3 regions of the Collibacillus ludicampi genome follow, and region 2 is predicted to be linked to each of the others. Evidence: riboswitches for the same ligand, from Rfam matches in the RefSeq annotation. Region 2 holds a riboswitch; each other region holds the start of a gene.
What was found. Region 2 has a riboswitch for cyclic di-AMP ahead of DNHGIG_RS18745 (C40 family peptidase). Riboswitches for the same ligand answer to the same signal wherever they lie in the genome.
Positions count from the first base shown of each region.

Region 1: linked by a shared signal. The riboswitch ahead of ehuB (ectoine/hydroxyectoine ABC transporter substrate-binding protein EhuB) and the one ahead of DNHGIG_RS18745 (C40 family peptidase) in region 2 are both predicted to bind cyclic di-AMP.
Region 3: linked by a shared signal. The riboswitch ahead of DNHGIG_RS14830 (C40 family peptidase) and the one ahead of DNHGIG_RS18745 (C40 family peptidase) in region 2 are both predicted to bind cyclic di-AMP.

Region 1 is NZ_BOQE01000001.1:1,387,212-1,393,391, forward strand. It holds partial or broken gene DNHGIG_RS06880 (ATP-binding cassette domain-containing protein) at 1-8, opposite strand, end outside; gene ehuD (ectoine/hydroxyectoine ABC transporter permease subunit EhuD) at 38-745, opposite strand; gene ehuC (ectoine/hydroxyectoine ABC transporter permease subunit EhuC) at 749-1,402, opposite strand; gene ehuB (ectoine/hydroxyectoine ABC transporter substrate-binding protein EhuB) at 1,508-2,413, opposite strand; cyclic di-AMP (ydaO/yuaA leader) riboswitch at 2,522-2,665, opposite strand; gene DNHGIG_RS06900 (GNAT family N-acetyltransferase) at 2,853-3,392, opposite strand; partial or broken gene DNHGIG_RS06905 (DUF72 domain-containing protein) at 3,503-4,347, opposite strand; gene DNHGIG_RS06910 (amino acid permease) at 4,460-5,866, opposite strand.
Region 2 is NZ_BOQE01000001.1:3,705,453-3,711,632, reverse strand. It holds gene DNHGIG_RS18760 (DEAD/DEAH box helicase) at 1-1,110, shown strand, start outside; gene DNHGIG_RS18755 (DUF309 domain-containing protein) at 1,107-1,484, shown strand; gene DNHGIG_RS18750 (ribonuclease H-like domain-containing protein) at 1,536-2,828, shown strand; cyclic di-AMP (ydaO/yuaA leader) riboswitch at 2,952-3,081, shown strand; gene DNHGIG_RS18745 (C40 family peptidase) at 3,080-3,769, shown strand; gene DNHGIG_RS18740 (AzlD domain-containing protein) at 3,921-4,226, opposite strand; gene DNHGIG_RS18735 (AzlC family ABC transporter permease) at 4,223-4,984, opposite strand; gene DNHGIG_RS18730 (helix-turn-helix domain-containing protein) at 5,066-5,620, shown strand; gene DNHGIG_RS18725 (ABC transporter ATP-binding protein) at 5,993-6,180, opposite strand, start outside.
Region 3 is NZ_BOQE01000001.1:2,925,967-2,932,146, reverse strand. It holds gene DNHGIG_RS14845 (helix-turn-helix domain-containing protein) at 1-337, opposite strand, end outside; gene DNHGIG_RS14840 (hypothetical protein) at 869-1,180, opposite strand; gene DNHGIG_RS14835 (2-thiouracil desulfurase family protein) at 1,583-2,029, opposite strand; gene DNHGIG_RS14830 (C40 family peptidase) at 2,200-3,093, opposite strand; cyclic di-AMP (ydaO/yuaA leader) riboswitch at 3,092-3,219, opposite strand; gene DNHGIG_RS14825 (hypothetical protein) at 3,377-4,036, opposite strand; gene DNHGIG_RS21205 (transposase domain-containing protein) at 3,985-4,203, opposite strand; partial or broken gene tnpC (IS66 family transposase) at 4,146-5,257, opposite strand; gene DNHGIG_RS21200 (IS66 family transposase) at 5,268-5,630, opposite strand; gene tnpB (IS66 family insertion sequence element accessory protein TnpB) at 5,632-5,988, opposite strand; gene tnpA (IS66 family insertion sequence element accessory protein TnpA) at 5,982-6,180, opposite strand, start outside.

The sequences.
Region 1 (6,180 bases), 2.3 Mb from region 2:
GAAAGCTCGATCATGCTTGTTGCTCGTAAAGGGAAGCTCAATATCCCACTTCCTTTCTGCTTCCTATTGGATTTGCCTCTCCGCTCAAATTTGATAACTTTCGATTTAATCGGTACTCTAGACGGCGAACCAGAAGCGATGAAGGGTAACTCAAGAGTAGGAACATCAAACCTACGATCGTAAATCCCTCAAGATAGCGAAAGGAGGTAGAGCCGATCATTTTGGCCGTTTGCAAGATCTCCATTAAAGTGATTGCCGATAGAATCGGTGTCTCTTTAAACATGACAATCAAGTAGTTTCCCAAGACCGGGATGACCGGCGGTATCGCTTGAGGTACGATGATTCTGCCCCACGTCTGCATTTTTGAAAAGTTCAGAGCGACCGCAGCTTCCCATTGGCCACGAGGGACGGAATCGATCCCTGAGCGATACACCTCGGACAGGTACGAACTATAATGCAATCCTAAGCCGATCACTCCCGCTGTGAAGGGGGAAAGTGAAACCCCAAACACAGGCAGCACGTAAAAAATAAAATACAGCTGAACAAGAAGAGGGGTGCTCCTCACAAATTCCACAATTCCGCCTGTAACTAGAGATAAGGGCTTACACGCGGATCTCCTGCCAATCGCAAGCAAAAGTCCTGCGATCGCTGCTATGAAAAACGCCACGAACGTGGAGGTAACGGTTACCTTTAACGCTTCAAGAAGTTGCGGAACGATGGACCAGGCGAAATCCCAATCCCACATGGGCTATGACCTCCCTGCAGCAACTCTGCGCTCAATCAGGCGAATTCCCCATGTGATGGGGTACGCGAGAATGAAATACATCACGAGCAAAAGAGTATAGATCTCGGTGGTTTGGAATGTCGAGGTGCTGAGAATTTTCGCCTGAAAGGTTAAATCTGCAAGTGTAATGAGAGAAACCAAGGCCGTACCTTTCAGCAATTCAATGAGCAAATTTCCGAAAGCCGGCAACATCATGACAAACGCTTGGGGCCATATGATACATCTCATTCTCTGCCAGGGAGTCATGTTCAACGCGATCCCTGCTTCCGTATGTCCTTTTGGTACGGCAAGGATCGATCCACGAACCACTTCTGATCCGTAAGCCCCATAATTGAGCCCCAACGCAAGTACCGCGGCTGCCATTTTTGGCAATTCGATGCCCAGGATCGGCAGGGCAAAATACAACCAATACAACTGAACCAGCAGGGAGGTTCCGCGAAAAACTTCTACATAAATAGCCGTTACGCCCCGAATCATTGAATATTTGGACAGGCGGCCAATCCCCGCAAGCATGGCTAAGAAAAGAGCTGCGATCATCGAGAGAATCGTAATCTCGAGGGTGATCCCCGCGCCTTTCAAGAGTGGCGGGAGTAAGTCTAGGAACGAATAGATTGACATGCACTCCTTTCGATCTTGATCATCAACACTCAAGTAGAATGAGAATGAAGGATCTTGTGAAATCTGTCTGCATCGAATTATTATAGAATGGGGAGATATGCATTCTTACTGTTCGTTTGTACACACTTGCTCAGCTGTTACATTGCCCGGCAATTCCTGTTTGGTAAATCCGAAGGGCTGAATGATCTTGAATAGTTCACCCGATTCCTTCAGTTTCTGTAACTCACGATTGAATGCATCACGGAAGTCCTTGTCTTCTTTGCGGAAAGCCGTTGCCCCGTATCCTCGTGCGCTCTTCCCTTCAATCATCGGTTGTTGAAAGTCCATCACTCTTTCAATTGATGGATCTTTCACCGCATCGAGCACCGATTGCAACGAAGGCCCCGTCATCGTAACCACATCCGCTCGGCCTGCTTGTAGTGCGGCGACAGCGGAAGGCTGGTCGGGAACCGTTACGATCTGTGCGGCGGAGACTCTCGACTTTTGCAGATAATCAACCTCTATAGCTCCGGTCATCACTGCAACTTTCACTTTCGGGTTGGCGGAAATATCCCGATAACTATGAATATTCACTACATTCCCTTTCTTCACCGCGATTGCCTCACCGATACTGTATTCAGGGTCGGCAAATGCCACTTCTTTGCAACGTTCCGGTTTAATGAACATACCCGCCGTGATCATGTCGAAACGCTTAGCTTTCAGCCCGGGTATCAGTGATCCAAATTCGGTGATCTCACCTCTCATCTCATGAATCCCTAACCTTGTGAGAACCGTACGCGCGACCTCAACCGCTTCACCCGTCAGCTTTCCATCTGGTGTTACATAGGCGTAAGGTTTTTCATTCGCAAATCCGACGGTCACATATCCTTGTTTTTTTACACGCTGCCAAGTAGATTCCACGGATGTGTCGGAAGAGGTGCCGACACCCGTCTTTCCTTTGGAGACTCCGCAACCAACCACCGCAGTCATCATGATCAGGGACAGCCCTAAAGTCCTAAATAACTTTTTCACTAGACAACCCCTTTCGCAAATTCTCGTCTACGCATGAAAAACAAAACCCCCGAGGACAAATACCTACGGGGGTATAAAATAAGCGAATACTTTCCCATGAACATCATTCACCCCTCTCTTACACTGCTTACGAAGTTAGCTGACGGATTCGGGCTGAGAGTCGGCCCTACCGGTCATGCGAGACTGCATGCCCGGATTCACCCCAAACGTGGTTCCCCCGCTTCCCTTTCGGGAATTCAGCATCACACAATATTGACTTTTCAGATTTGATTATAATCTTATCCGCAGATAGGGGCAAATTACCAGTTGGTAAGGAATTCCGACCATAGGGAGGGATATGGGAGAATTCTCTTGCTGAACTACCGTGCACAAAAATGACGGAATATTCTCGGGGAATAAGACAATGTATTCGACATACCAAGAAGGCCATTCGCGAACTTTAATGTTTGATGAATTTCAAGACTTCGTCCGGGTCTGCCAACTTGCGCCCGTAATATTTTTTAGAACGGAAATTGTGGATTTCTTCACACGCCTTGGCCATTTTCTCCATAATCACATTCTGGGGCAAATCTTCCGGACTCCAATAAAAGATATTCATTTCATATGGTTTTCCGTCTTCATCTTTCCTGCGGTATTGAATACGATCCGCCTTGACAAACCCGTTTTTGCGATAAAATGCTTCCCTCTTTTTCGTGTCTTCATCTTCGTGATCAATAGGCTCCACTTCTACGATGATCGTCTTCCCCTTTTCTTTAAAACGGTTGAGGAGTTTCGTGCCGACTCCTTTCCCTCTTGTCGCAGGATTGACGAGTAAATAGTCAATAAAGATAAATGTAGGGAATTCGGCATACATCACGATGTATTCATCTGTCTCTTCTTTGTGGTAGGTGTCCTTATCCTCAATCAGGTCATAGAGTTGACGCGGATCTTTCATCTCGTGTTCTGGAAAGTAATCGGCCAGCCGTTCATACCATTCCATGACATTCCCTCCCTTTAAATTCAAGATTTATTCGTATCGTTTGTTATACTATACAAAAACATACCCGGATGATAAAAAAGCTTCCCACCATGCTTTTCGTGGGAAGCTTTTTAAAAGAAATCCAATTGCCGCGGAGACAATCCTTTATATTCTATGCCCAAGAGTTCGATCATTTCCATGGCATTGGCGGCGGCATGTCCGCCCGAATTGTTGTTGAATAAGACACAAATCTCTTGTGATCTTTGTTGCAGATCTTTCAACTTCTCTTTCCACTCCGTTAACTCTTCCCGGCTATACCGGTATAAGTAACGGATGTCTCTCCAATTACCGTCTCCGGTATTCGTCCATCCGTTTACATTACGCCCGTGAAAGCGTACGAGTGTTAATTGACGATTCGTCGGATGCAAAACTGTGGGTATGGAGCCTGCTCCCGCTTGCGGTTCATCGCAAATGCTATGGATCCATCCTTCTTTCTCCATAAACGCGATTGTTTTTTCCAACATTCTGGGCGTGAACCAACTCCTGTTTCTGAATTCAAGCGCAACCGGAATATCACCCATCTTCTCCTTCGTATAGCGAAGAACATCCACATTTTCTTTGATACATTCAAACCAGGGTGGGTATTGAAAAAGAACGGCTTTCAATTTACCCGCTTGTATGACCGGTTCAATCGATTGTTTAAACGCATCAAACATTTCTCCCAGACTTGAGAAAGGATTCTTTCCTCTTAAATGTCCGGTCATTCCTTGGTATGCCTTGATAATGAAAGAAAAAGCGGGCGGGGTTTCTTCGACCCATTTGCTGTAGTTTTTCTCGGGAAGGACGGCATAAAAAGAACTGTCTACCTCCACTATCGGAAAATAGGAACTGTAGACTTTCAGTTTATCCCCGCTTGCCACCCCGTCCGAATACAAGTCCTTATGATCCCCCAACCGGTCAGGCCGATTTTAATCATGTTCTCTCTTCCTTTTCTCACTGCTCTTTCCGTATATTATAGAAAATTATACATGATAAAACGCAGAGAAGGCCCCGCGATATAAAGAGGGCCTTCTCTGCGTATGCAAATCTTATGATGCGTTCTTTACTTTGTGAAATTCACTTTCTACCTGATTGGCTTTATGAAAACCTTTCCCGTAATAAAATGCGACCAAAAGGGCTAACCAAAGAGGTCCGACGATGAGCGCGATACGCGTATCCGGGAAATAAGCCATCAAACCGACGACGGCGACCAAGAATGCGAGTGATACATAGGAGCTCAATGGCGCCCAAGGCATTTTATAGACCAGTCGGCGTTGCTCCTCTAGAGATAAGCGCTTACGATAGCGTATCTGGGAAAGAAGAATGACTGCCCAGGTCCAAATTGCTCCGAACGTTGCGATACTTGTGACCCATGTGAATACTTTTTCCGGAACGACATAGTTGAGCACCACCCCGACAAGCAAGGCCAAAGCAGAAGCGATGATCGCGGGACCCGGTACCCCCGATTTCGTCAGCTTGCCGAACGTGGCAGGCGCCTCCCCTTGTTGTGCCAAGTTAAAGAGCATGCGCCCCGTGCTGAAAATACCACTGTTACAGGAAGAAAGAGCCGCCGTCAACACGACAAAATTGATAATTCCCGCAGCGCTGGGAATCCCGATTTTATCAAATGTCAAAACGAAAGGACTTCCTTTTTGACCAAGTTCGTTCCAAGGATAGATCGACATGATGACAAACAAAGCGCCCACATAGAAAATCAAGATTCTCCAAAAGACGGTATCGATCGCTTTTGACAGTGTCTTTTTAGGATTTTGCACTTCTCCGGCGGTCACACCGATCATTTCGATCCCTAAGTAAGCAAACATCACCATCTGCAGAGACATGAGGACTCCCTTGATACCGAACGGGAAAAATCCCCCATGTTTCCACAGGTTGCTGATTCCGACAGCGATTCCGCCATTCCCGAATCCAAAGAGGATCATGCCAAGTCCGACGACGATCATGGCCACGATGGTAACGATCTTGATGAGAGCGAACCAAAATTCCAATTCACCATACGCTTTCACGGCGATCAGGTTGATGATACTCATCATGACAAGCGCAGCTAATGCCCAAATCCAACGGGGCACCCCCGGAATCCAATATTCCATATAAATGCCGACAGCCGTGATTTCTGCCATACATGTAATAACCCACAAAAACCAATAATTCCATCCTGTCAAATAACCGAAAACAGGCCCCATATATTCGCGTGCGTAACGGCTGAAAGATCCCGCAACCGGGTTCTGGATCGCCATTTCCCCGAGTGCGCGCATGATAAAGAACATCACGATGCCGCCGACGATATACGCTAACAGGATTCCTGGACCCGCCAGTTTAATGGCTGATGCCGACCCCAGAAACAAACCAACACCGATCGCTGCCCCCAAAGACATCAAGGTAATATGTCTTTGTTCAAGACCTCGATGCAATTCAGTGATGCGGTTATTTTTTTGCATACGATACCTCCTCACGGTTTGTTCGCATTTGTTCAATTTGGCTTCCCATGACGTCCACCAAGCCACACATGTGCAATATCGGTTGTACTCGCGCGCTGCGCGGATAAATCACCCTACCTAACGATTGTTTTGTAAAAGTTGTACATACCCCTTTCATTTTTGAACGCGCGACCATTTCACAGATTCAACTTCCAATTTAGATGGCAACGCTTTCAATGATATAATTAAAAATAGATGAGTCCTTCATCGCTATTTTACTTTTCGTTTTTTATTATAAAAGAATGATTTAATTAATTCAAACATCTTTTGTTTGT
Region 2 (6,180 bases):
CGTCAAGGCAAGTCTGTGACCGTTCTCGTTGCTTCATCGTCGCCTTTAGATCAATATATCATTCAGCACCCGGAATATTTTTTTAAAGGTACACCCGAGCACGCATGGGTTCATCCGGAAAATCTCATCATTCTCGTGGATCATTTGAAATGCGCGGCATATGAGTTGCCTTTTGAAGCGGGTGAGACTTTCGGAGTGGCCACGACGGAAGAAATCCTGGATTTTTTGGCAGAAGAACGCATCTTAAACAAAGCGAAAGATGGGCGTTATTATTGGATGAGCGACAGTTTGCCAAGCCACGAAATTTCCTTGCGTTCAGCCGCACAGGAGAATGTTTTAGTTATCGATATGACGGAAAAAAACCGGGTGATTGGCGAAACAGACCGGTTTAGCGCTCTGACCACGCTGCATGAAAAAGCGATCTATATCCATGAAGGTGTACAGTATCAGGTAGAAAGATTGGATTTGGAAAATGGCAAAGCTTTCGTTCGCAAAGTGGATTGTGACTATTACACGGATGCTGAACTGGCTGTCAATCTACGGGTGCTCGATGAGTTTCGCGGAGAGCAGGAAGGTTGCATTCGGCATGGGTTCGGTGAAGTGATGGTCAACGCGTTGCCCACAATCTATAAAAAAATCAAGTTTGATACTCATGAGAATCTCGGCTGGGGGCAGATTCATCTGCCGGAAACAGAGATCCATACGCTTTCCTACTGGATCGCCTTCACGGAATTGCCCAAGCGTGAATGGAGCAAAGAAGAGGTCGAAAGCGGATTGATTGGTTTGGCAAACTTGTTAAAAGGCGTGGCTCCCTTATACTTGATGTGCGCGCCTGGCGACATATACGTGCATCCGCAAGTCAAAGCGCCGCATACGAAAGCACCAACGGTGTTTCTTTATGATTCCTATCCAGGCGGAATCGGGCTTGCAGATACGTTCTATAGATTACGGCAGCAGATCTTTCAGACCGCGCTGGAGATGGTGAAAGACTGCCCGTGTGAATCGGGATGCCCTTCCTGCGTGGGCCCGAAGGAGTTGGTAGGGGAAAGCGGAAAGGAGATCACCCGGGAATTATTGCAAATCGTTGCGCATGAGGGGGTGATGGTATGAATGACCAGGTGCGCGAATTCGTGCGCTTATTCAATGAAGAACAGGATTTTTACGAGTGTCATGAACTGTTTGAGCTCGCATGGAAGGCGGAAACGGAAGAACCCTTGAAGTCTTTTTACAAAGCGATGGTACAAGTGGCGACCGCACAGTTTAAAATAAGGCAGGGATATTTGAACGGTTTTCGTAAATTGTACAGCTATTGTTCTGATGTTTTACGTGAACTGCCTCCGGTGTATCAGGGGATTGACATGGTGAAACTTCGTCATGATTTTACGGAGCAATTGCGCAAATTGCCGCAAGATGATTTTATTGAAGAGGGAACCTATGCGCAATATGGTCTGGATTTTCTCAAACTCCATGTGATTGACTTTTGAAAAACCTGTACAAAAGGGAGGGCAACTCCTTTTAAGTAAGGATGAAGCGGAATGAGAAGCTTACGTGAACGGTTAAAAAGTTATAAGAAGGATATGATCCATCACGAGGCTGCGCCCGCCATCGAATCATTGGCAGAGGAATTCGAAGAGCAAACATCCGTTTTTCCCGAATCCGCGCTCGAGTCTGTGCTTCCGGGATGCGAGGAGATGACGCCGTATGGCCCTTGTTATTACCGCGATGTTCGCTTCGACGTACTGACAGCTCATGGACATTACCCGTTAGCCCGCACGCTCCACCTGCCCTTAGATGTTTTCTATAAAGTGTGCAAGGTGAAGGACGGGCCGCATGAGTGGGATGAGGTTTGCTTTTTTGATACAGAGACAACAGGACTTGGATCGGGTGCAGGAACTTTCATTTTTCTGTTCGGAATCGGCTTTTATGAAGAAGATGAATTCGTCATTCGTCAGTATTTTTTGCGTTCCTATACGGAAGAGCGAGCGCTTCTCTGGTCACTAGCCGAACTGCTGAAAAGGTTTCGGGTCATCGTTTCCTTTAACGGAAAGGGATTTGATTGGAAATTACTAGAAACTAGATTTTCGATGGCACGTCTGCAAGTACCGTCTGTGATTCATCTGGATCTCCTTCCTCCTTCCAGGCGGTTGTGGAAAAAGATTCTTGGTAACTGTAAATTGACGACTATAGAACAGGAAGTCCTAGGATTTTCACGCAACGATGACATTCCGGGTAAGAAGGCACCCGAGATATTTTTCGCGTACTTGTCGGACGGAGATGCCCGTCCTCTTGTAGGGGTATTTACACATAATGTCCATGACATTCTGACACTTGTAACGTTATCTGCACATATCGGAATGATGGTGGAACATCCGTTACATATGGCGACACATCCTGAGGAATTGTTCGGTTTAGCACGCTGGTACGATGAATGGCTGCAAGGTAAGACGAGTGAGGCTTGTCTGGTGAAAATCGCCGAGATGGATGAGACGAATGAATATGCGAGGGAAGCCATGTGGAAGCTTTCCCTTTTTTATAAACGGCTCGGTCAATATGAAAAAGCGGTCTTGCTCTGGCATGAGTTGTTGGATGGACATGGAATGTGGCAAACCGCACCGCGGATAGAACTGGCCAAGTATTATGAGCACAAGATGCGCGACTATCAGCGCGCCTTGCGATTCACAGAAGAAACGATCGCATTGCTGCAAGAAAAACGCTCGCTCGTTCGTTCTCTGTACATCGATCACGAATTGAAAGAACTGTTTCATCGGCATAACCGTCTCAAGAATAAAATGAGAAAAGCGGTAAACGACAGTGTTCAACAGCGATAGACATAAGGCTCCTGGCAAAAGGGAGCTTTTTTTGTTTCATTTGAAAAAAAGTGGCGAGAAAAGAAGGAATTTGGCATTTTTTCGCGAATTTTAGTAGAGCAGAGAAATGTGATTTCAAACCAGATAGAAAATTTGCCGAATCTGACAGACGGTCAGTACGGGGGACGATTTATTGGGGTGAATCGCTTGCATGCGTAGGGGACCTCTACCCGAACCCGACAACTAACCTCGGAGGCACAGGAGGAATGGAAGTGAAGAAAGGTGTCAGAGCTCTACTATTCGCAGGTACGATTGGAGTATCTTTTCTCACCGCATCGACAGCCATGGCTGCGGAAACTGACTGGAACGTCCTGCTGAAGAAAGGTTCCCAGGGAGAGAAGGTCATCGAATTACAACAAGACTTACGCTTGTTAAACTATTTTACATATCCAACAAATACAGGATACTATGGCGAAGTTACAGAAGAGGCGGTCAAAGCGTTTCAAAGGGATCATGGTATTCAAGTCAACGGGATGGTCGGGAAAACAACCGGGACATATATCGAAAAGGAACTGAAAGCAAGAGGCCTGGATACAAATTCTATCCAGAAAGCGAATGTTGTTGAAATCGCTAAAAAATACCTGGGTACCCCCTATCAATATGCGGGTATGAGCCCATCCGGATTTGACTGTTCCGGTTTCGTAAAATATGTATATGCACAACGAGGTGTCGATTTGCCGCGTACTTCCCAAGAGATGTATAACACGGGAACAACGGTTTCCGATTTAAAGCCTGGCGATCTGGTATTCTTCTCTACATATGAACCGGGTCCTTCACACGTAGGGATTTACATAGGTGATAACCAATTTATCTCTGCAACGAGTTCCAGCGGTGTGAAAATCGATAGTTTTAGCAACCAATACTGGGGACCTCGTTATATTGGGGCGAAGCGAGTGATGTGATTTCATGAAATTCACAGTTGCGTGTGCGGATTGGTTTTCAATGATTCAATGACGTGGGGGTAGGAGTAGTCACGTTTTCATCCATGGACTCCTACGAAGCAGGCGGCTCACCTGGCAGGTGGCCGCTTTTCTGTTACTTAGGTTGCGCAACTTACCCGATGACCATTTTCCAGAAGAATGCCCCCATGATGCCCACAAGTACAACTGCCATAACATTTGCCCGGAAAAACGCCAATACGACCGAAAGGACACCGCCAGCAATCGACGATGCTATGCTTCCTGTCGAACTGAGTATTCCGGGAAAAATGAGTGCACCCAATGCTGCGAAAGGAATCAATTGAAAAAATCGGTTTAGAAAAGGAGGGAATCGTACATGCTGTAATAAAACCATAGGAAGCATGCGAGGCAAATATGTTACGAGTCCCATTCCAATCACGAGTAACCAAAGATGTTTCATGACTCATCTACCCCTTTTGGAAATAGTAGGGAACCGATGATAGCGGAGATAATCGTTGAAATGATGATCTCCCATCCGCCAGAGATACCGGAGAAGAGTGGTACCCAATGAAGGATCGTTTGCATTGTCATGGCACAGAGAGTGACCACGAAGATGGGCAGTGATTTTCGCAATGAAGGGATTAATAAGCCAATAAACATGGCATACAAAGCGATTCCCATACTGGATTGAATCGACTCGGGTAGGCCAGCAGCAACGAACAATCCCGTCCAAGTACCAAGATTCCATGCGCTAAAAGCTGTCAGGTTGAGACCCAATAGAAATACAGGATGTAAACGTTGTTCCTTCTGCAAAGAGGCGACGGTGAATGTTTCATCGGTGATCCCAAATGCTAAAAGTGCCATCCAGTTTTTTGAAGTCCCTTTATATATCCTTTGAGAAATCGATGCAGTCATGAGAAAATGTCGTAAATTCAGAATAAAAGTAGTCAAAAGGATTTCCCAAGGTGTGGCGCCAAGTGAGAGTAATTGTACGCCAACAAATTGGCTTGCCCCGGCATAGATGAGAAATGACATCATCATGGTCGCATACGTGGGGACTCCTGCAGATTTCGCAACGAGACCGAATGTAATTGCGATAGGTATATAACCGACGGCGATCGGCATCCCTGTTTTCACGCCTTGGAAAAACTGTTGCCGATGGTAAAATCGTATGTTTCTCCCTTGTAGATCGATCGTTTCTTTTGTTTCCGCTTGCATAGACGTACCCTCCCGCATAAAGTATAATATATTATACTTTAGGTACGTTATATTAAACAAGAGGGGGAGGATGGGGGCGCTTTGGAGCACATTCATATCAAGATCGGGAAAAACCTGCATCGTATACGCAAAAACCGGGGATATACTCTTGACAAAGTAGCTGAACTCACTGGGGTTAGCAAAGGAATGTTGGGACAGATCGAGCGAGGGGCAACGAGTCCAACGGTCACGACATTGTGGAAGATAGCCAGTGGACTGAATATATCCTTTTCTTCCTTGATCGAAGAAGAGAGTCCTGCTGTTTCTGTCATATCCCTTGCAAATATTCGTCCACTTCTTGAAGAGGATGGAAAATTTCGCGTGTATCCGATGTTTCCCTTTGATCAGAAGAAACGGTTTGAAATGTATACTCTCGAACTTGAGCCAGGGTGTCGTCACGAATCGGAAGCACACGGTGCCGGGGTTGAAGAGTATGTGCACGTATCACAAGGTGCATTAGATATCATCTACGAGCAAAAAACTTATACGATTCGTCAGGAAAGCGCGATCCGTTTTTTGGCGGATAAACCCCACACTTACTATAATGGGACGGAATCGGTCACGCGTGCACAACTACTGATTTACTACGGCTTGTGACGTACAGTCCATACATATGTACAAAAAACTTCCTCTTGCGAGTGAGGATGTACTTTCATGAAACGCTTCCAAAGCTGCCTCATACCGTAAGCGGCGGCGCCATCAGAGATGAAAAGTGTCTTGCCTGTAAGAGAAGTTCAAGGCAGTCACCAGACACGAAGTGATTTTTGGGTGGATGGTATCGCTTTGCAGCGCAGAGGTGAGTTGGAGGTCGTTCCGCAACTTCTGTTCTGAATCTTGGCGGAACGACCTTCATCGAACCCAAGCGCAAAGCGATACATCCACCTAAGTACTCATCTTCAATCACCCAGCACGAGTTTCATTATAGGAATGGAATTCTATGTAAAAAGCGGGGCTTTAGCCCCCGCTTTTTTAAATGAGTGTTTTTTTAAAACGATGAGCGTGCGTTCGTAACCACGGACGTCCATCTAACCACTCGATCGTTACATCCAAATCGAAAATGGCTCCAAGGTTTTCGCTCGTGAGTACTTCCTGTTTGGAACCGCTTTGTGCGACCTTTCCATCCGATAATAAGAGCACATGTGTAAAAATAGGAAGGA
Region 3 (6,180 bases), 780 kb from region 2:
AGTGCCAAATTACATCATCGCGTGAACATTCGGGATCTCCGATGAGCTCTTCAAGAATAGGAATCGCCTGACTGTAATTATGAGAATCTTTCAACCACAGTGCAAACGTGAGCCGCGATTTCCATTCTGTGCTTTCTTTCAATAGTTCCAGAAACATCTCAATCGGTGACTCTAAACGCTCCGCGAGAGCTTGCAAGACTCCGTAAGAAGGTTGAACACGGCCTAATTCAATTTGGCTGATCATACTGGGCGTCACGATTCCCCGGCCTAATTCCGTTTGTGAGAAGCCTTTTTCCAAACGCTTCTCGCGAACTAATTCTCCAAGTGTGATCCCCATAATCACGACCTCCCCCAACCGAAGAATTGCAATTTTTATAATTTAACTACTTGACCATATTCTACATACTTTTTACATATTTTACAATATGTTTAGTGTTATTTTTCTAAAATTTAACTATATTCAACTTATAAGAAGTCTTATATCGAAACCAAGATTTCTCCAATTGACATAACATAAAAATTATAAGAAAATTATTATAAATATCACAAGAAGGTGAGGAGAAAGAAGTGACTTGTCTGCGCCAGTTTGCCTGGGGGCTGTTGATGTCGTTCTTAGTTATCGGAACACTCGTACTTCTTCCCATTCTTCTCATCACTGATGAAATACCATTCTTCTAAAAACGCGTTCACAATGGTTCATTGAGTCTTGTATACCTTGCTTTCCGCAAAAAGACGGATGGAAAATCTCCATCCGTCTTTCGCATGCAATGAGGCCCATTCGGTATCCTCTTTGCCGTTAATAATTACATCGTCTTCGCGCAACTACTTTTAAAACATTCAGATTTAAGAAGCGAATCGAATGCAGCGATCAGATCTTTTCCATGTCGGGCTCCTGACTGGTTTCCAGCCAGCAATCGAGAACTTCTTTGTCTAAAACTTTTCCTTCAATCATGGATAACTGACGCTCCGTAAACAGTCGCCGCCAATCAGCTCCAGCACCTTCCGCAATGTGAATGGTTGTGAGAAGACTCGCCCATGCCGCATGACGTTTAAACCAGAAAAACGATTGATGTTCCAACATATACGGATATAAGTCGTCAAACTTCGTATGCTTGCAAGCGACTGTTCGATCAAATTCCTCTTTTGCTTCGATTACGTAGGATAAAATGTCAAAAGACATGAGTTCGCTCCCTCCTTTTTCTCTATCATACATGACATCCGCAGCTTTTTGTAAGATACCGGCACAAAACCTCCTTGAGAAATTCCACCAGACGTTCACCTTTTCTTTTCATTCCTGCATCTTATTATCATAAAGGGAGTGTTTCAAGCTCCCGCCAAGGGGGTGTATGGGTGGCCATACTCGCAATCTTGACCGCTTTGGTCAATTTTGCAAATGCGGTAGTCAATCTGATTCTGACGCCCAGGAAGTACAAGCCGTAACAAGTATGGCTATCGATTCTGATCGTGCAGGGACAAAAAAGATGCCCCCCTGCACTCACCCTCTCTAATACCCCCACCCGTTCATTCAGGATGAATATCCTCATATACTTCGATATCTACATTTTCACAAGGGATGGAAATACTACTCCAAGCTTTCTTCCGACTGTACACGAATTCCATTTCTGATTAGCAATGCCGCTGTCACACCGACCCCCTCCTTCTTCATTTTGGAGAAAGTTCCATTATATATCTGACGACTGCCGCACGATGGACTCCTTTCCTTTAAAATCGCCTCTGTGGCACCCACTATCTTAGCGATTCTTAGTGCTTGATAAGCACCATCAATGAACATTTGCGTCACATCATTTCCTTGATTATCTATGACTCTCGCGTTACCATCCAAGACATCAAAACCGTCTCCTCCGACGATTTCGGCAGGATTGCGTGGGGTTGGAAGTCCTCCTAACTGTTCCGGACAGACCGGTATCGCTTTCCCTTCTTTAACAAGTTGTTCAATTTCTTGATGCCAATTTGATTTTTTATCATAGCGGCATTCACACCCCATTAAACAAGCACTAACGACTTTCATGACTACTCACCTCACATGAACAATTCGCCTTCCTACGATCGTTCAACATTTCTCAAACATGGTCGAATCTCTCTTCCTTTATAGTATGACCGAAATTCACAATCCTCGAAAAGAAAAGAGCACCCAAAAGAACGACCAAACGTTCTCATACGGTGCTCTTTTCCGTGCCTTTAGAATCGTCTCGCTCCAATATAACGTGGTCCCCAGTAATAAGGGTCATTGAGATTACAGATTTTCACGCCATGGGAGGAAGTGGCCGAAATAAACTCATTATTCCCTATGTAAATACCCACGTGGGATGCACCAGATGCATATGTTGAGAAAAATACCAGATCTCCGGGTTGCAAAGAGCTCACAGGAGTGCCGGCAGAATACATGTCGGAAGCTGTCCTCGGTAACTGCACCCCAAAGTGATTGAACACATATTGCACAAATCCGGAGCAATCAAATCCGTCAGGGCTTGTCCCGCCCCAAACATACGGAACCCCGATATATTTCTCAGCATACGCAATCATGCTTGAAGATTGGGATGTAATAGAAGGTTTATTCTCGTCATTCAAAGAACGTGTGGCCGGTTTCAAGGGAGTAGGTGATACATCGGCCATCATCATCACCGGCTTGTCCGATGAGATGGAAACAGCGTTTCGGTTCTCGTCCCAGTTGACGTATTTGCCGACAGATTCGGCGATAAAGCGAAGCGGTACAAAAGTCCGGTCGTTTTTAATCATTACACTCGAATCCAGAGAGACAGGTTGTCCATTAATGGTCGCTACTGTTTCACCTTCCTTCAATACGATCGACTTTGCGTCTTTTGCCAGCATGACTTTCACTGAGCCGTTTTCCAGCTTCCAATTGACTTTGAAGCCCAACTGATCGGCTACAAAACGAACAGGAACTTGCGTTCGGCCATTCTCATCGATGAATGGTTTGGCATCTGGAAATTGCACGATCTGATTATCGACCATAATTTCCAGTGAATCCGCAGCGGCATGCGCTTGCGGTGCCAGACTCGCTGCAAGGCACACCATGCCTGTGAAGATAAAGCCCATACTTACCTTTTTCATTTCTCTCCTCCTATGCCTCCGAGGTTAGTTGACGGATTCGGGTAGAGGTACCCTACGCCTTGAAGCGATTCACCCCGAAAAATATCCCCCGTACTGACATCATGTCAGATTCGGCAGATTTCTGTCTCATCGACAAACTTTTTTGTAGAATGATGTAGAAAAATATTCTACAGAAGTACAAATAATCCTCTAGTTAAAATGTTATAATTATGTTACAAAAAAATCTCAGCGAAATCGGCTGAGTCTTATTGGAGTATGTTTACAAACGGAAGTGGATGTTCCCCTAGCATTCTGTCTCTTTTTCCTTGATGTATGTCATCGCTTCTTCCTCGGATCGATATACTTTTCCATATTTATAGAACGCGTAAACTTGCGGATACTTATGAATTCTCCCATCGATAAAGATATCATTGATTTCGTTGTCATGAATACGGTACATGGGTTGTTCATCTCGCGAGCTCGCTGAGATTAGCGCAAGCGTGGATAAGTGATTCAAACGCTCAGATCCAAAGGTAATACCCGATCTTTTGCGAATTTTTTCGACTTCTTGTACCAGCTCTGCAAGTTCGTCAAATTGCTTGCGGAATTCATAAAGCCTCGCCAAATATGTGAATTTGATTTCCAGTAAGTCCGTGCAACTTTCTTCAAACGCTTCATAAACATGAGATATATAATTCTCAAACTCCTCCCCAATTTCTTCTTCAAGTTGTTGAAGTTCCAGGTCTCTTGCCTTCTCGATCGCTTCATGTAACTTTTCTATATCTTGAAATTCTTTCTTCGCTTTATCAAGCGCATGTTTGATTTCCAGTTGGTCCTCTGTCAACACATTAGCAGTCGACGTAAGCGTAAAATAATCCCCACCTTTCGAAGAGATGGGGATTTTCGTATGATTTACGTATTCTTTTTTATAGCCCGGCAGGTAAGCGGTAGGCTTTCTGACCAAGGGAGAAGCTGATCTAAGGAATCTTTGTCTTTCATATCTAGGTTAGGTAGTTTCTCAAAGAGATAGGTAAGATAGAAATAGGGATGTAATCCATTTTCTTTCGCTGTCTCTATGATACTGTAAATGATCGCACTCGCCTTTGCACCACGCGGGGTATTGGAGAACAACCAGTTTTGCGACCGATCACAAACGGTTTGATCGCGCGTTCACTTCGGTTGTTATCGATCTCCAATCGCCCATCTTGTAAAACGCCTCTAATTTTTCCCACTGGTTCAGACAATACAAGATGGCCTGACCGAACGCACTTTTGGGCAGCACTTTCGGTTTCTGAGTACGAAGCCATGCCAAAAAAGCATCCAACACAGGGCGGCTGCGTTCTTGACGGATATGGTAACGTTCCTCAGGCGTGCACTCCTTTAAGTCACGTTCAATCGCAAAGAGTTGATTGCAGAAAGTAAGTCCCTCTTTGGCTGCTACCGGTGACGAGCGCTTCGATTCAGGCAGCGCCTTGAGTGCCTCATCGAATTTGCGCCGGGCGTGAGCCCAACAACCGACCAGGGTCACATCCGGTATCCCATGGTAACCCGCATAGCCATCGACGTGCAGGTATCCTTTGAAACCGGAAAGAAACTGACGCGGGTGTTTGCTCGCCCGTGTCGTCTGGTAGTCATAGAGGATGATGGGCGGATCTTCTCTCCCGGTACGGTACAGCCATAGATAAGAAGTTGTCTGTGCGGCCCGGCCCGGTTCACGGAGCACTTGTAAGGTCGTCTCGTCTGCGTGCAAGATGTCCTGCTTGAGTAAGTGCTCGCGCATGCGATCATAGAGCAGACTCAACCAGGTATTCGCTCCGTAGAGGATCCAGTTGGCCAGGGTCTGACGAGACAACTCAATCCCCAGGCTTGCAAACTGTTGCTCTTGTCGGTAGAGAGGCATGCTCTCCACATATTTTTGACTCATGATATAGGCCATACTGGAAGCAGAAGCCAAACTCCCCGGAAAGACGGGGGCAGGCATAGAAGCTGTGACTGTCGGCGTACTTGTCTCCTCACGCTCACAACGGCGGCAGGAGTAGACGTAACGGACATGCTTGACCACTTTGACTTCGGCCGGAATGATCTTCAGCTCTTGCCGTATCTCCGTGCTCATTTCATGCAAAGAACCACCGCAACACGAACAAACCTGCTCCTCAGATGGCAGGCGATACTCGATCGTCTCCACAGGCAGGTTTTCAAGCTGGTTTCCCGGTGGCCGCGTTTTTGGAGCGGCGGTACGTAATGGTTTCGAGGGTAGGCTCCTCTACAGTGGGATCTGCCTCCACCTCGGCTTCGTTAAAAAGCTCAAGCTGATCGGCATTCGTTCGTTCGCTCGAAGAGCTAAACCGGCGCTGTTGGCTAAGACGAAACTGCTCCTCATACCACTTCAGTTTGGCAGTGAGTTCAGCAATTTGATTTTTCAGCAAATCGCGTTCTTTTTGGAGATCTTCAATTGTAGTAGGGGTCGGGTTCGGCGTATGATTTTTCATAATACTATTGATTTCGACAACATACCGCGAATTCCTTTTTTTAATCCCAAAGTCTAATTGGGTGTACATATCATAGAATCGTACGCGCAGTGACGGCAGGGTGAGCTTGTCGCTGTTCGAGAGATAGACCATCGAGTAGCCAACGCAACTCCCGACGACTAATTTTCAACGGTACGGCGCTCGCTTCTTCCGGCCACTGAAATTTTCCTTTCTCTAATCGGCGGTAATAGAGCCAGAAACCGTTGTGTTCCCAATGAAGAATCTTCAGTTTATCTCGCTTTCGATTGCAGAAAACGAAGAGACAGGGCGAGAAAGGGTCGAGTTCAAACTCTTCCTTGACGAGCACAGCTAACCCGTCAATCGATTTCCGTAGATCGGTGCTTCCGTAGGCCAGATATACTCGCTCTACACTAGCTTCGCTTAGCATAACGTTTGGAGTGTTCGCACGACGTCGGCCAGCAGGGCAGGATCAAAGCCAGGCTGGATCTCTACGGTTACTTGCCCTACTCTAACGAGCAAGGTGTTTCTAGACTCGTCAGTCTGCCCGTCCACTTCTACCGATATCCACTTGGATGATGGGGTCACAGCGGCTTCTTTGTGTTCAAACTTCCGGAGCCAA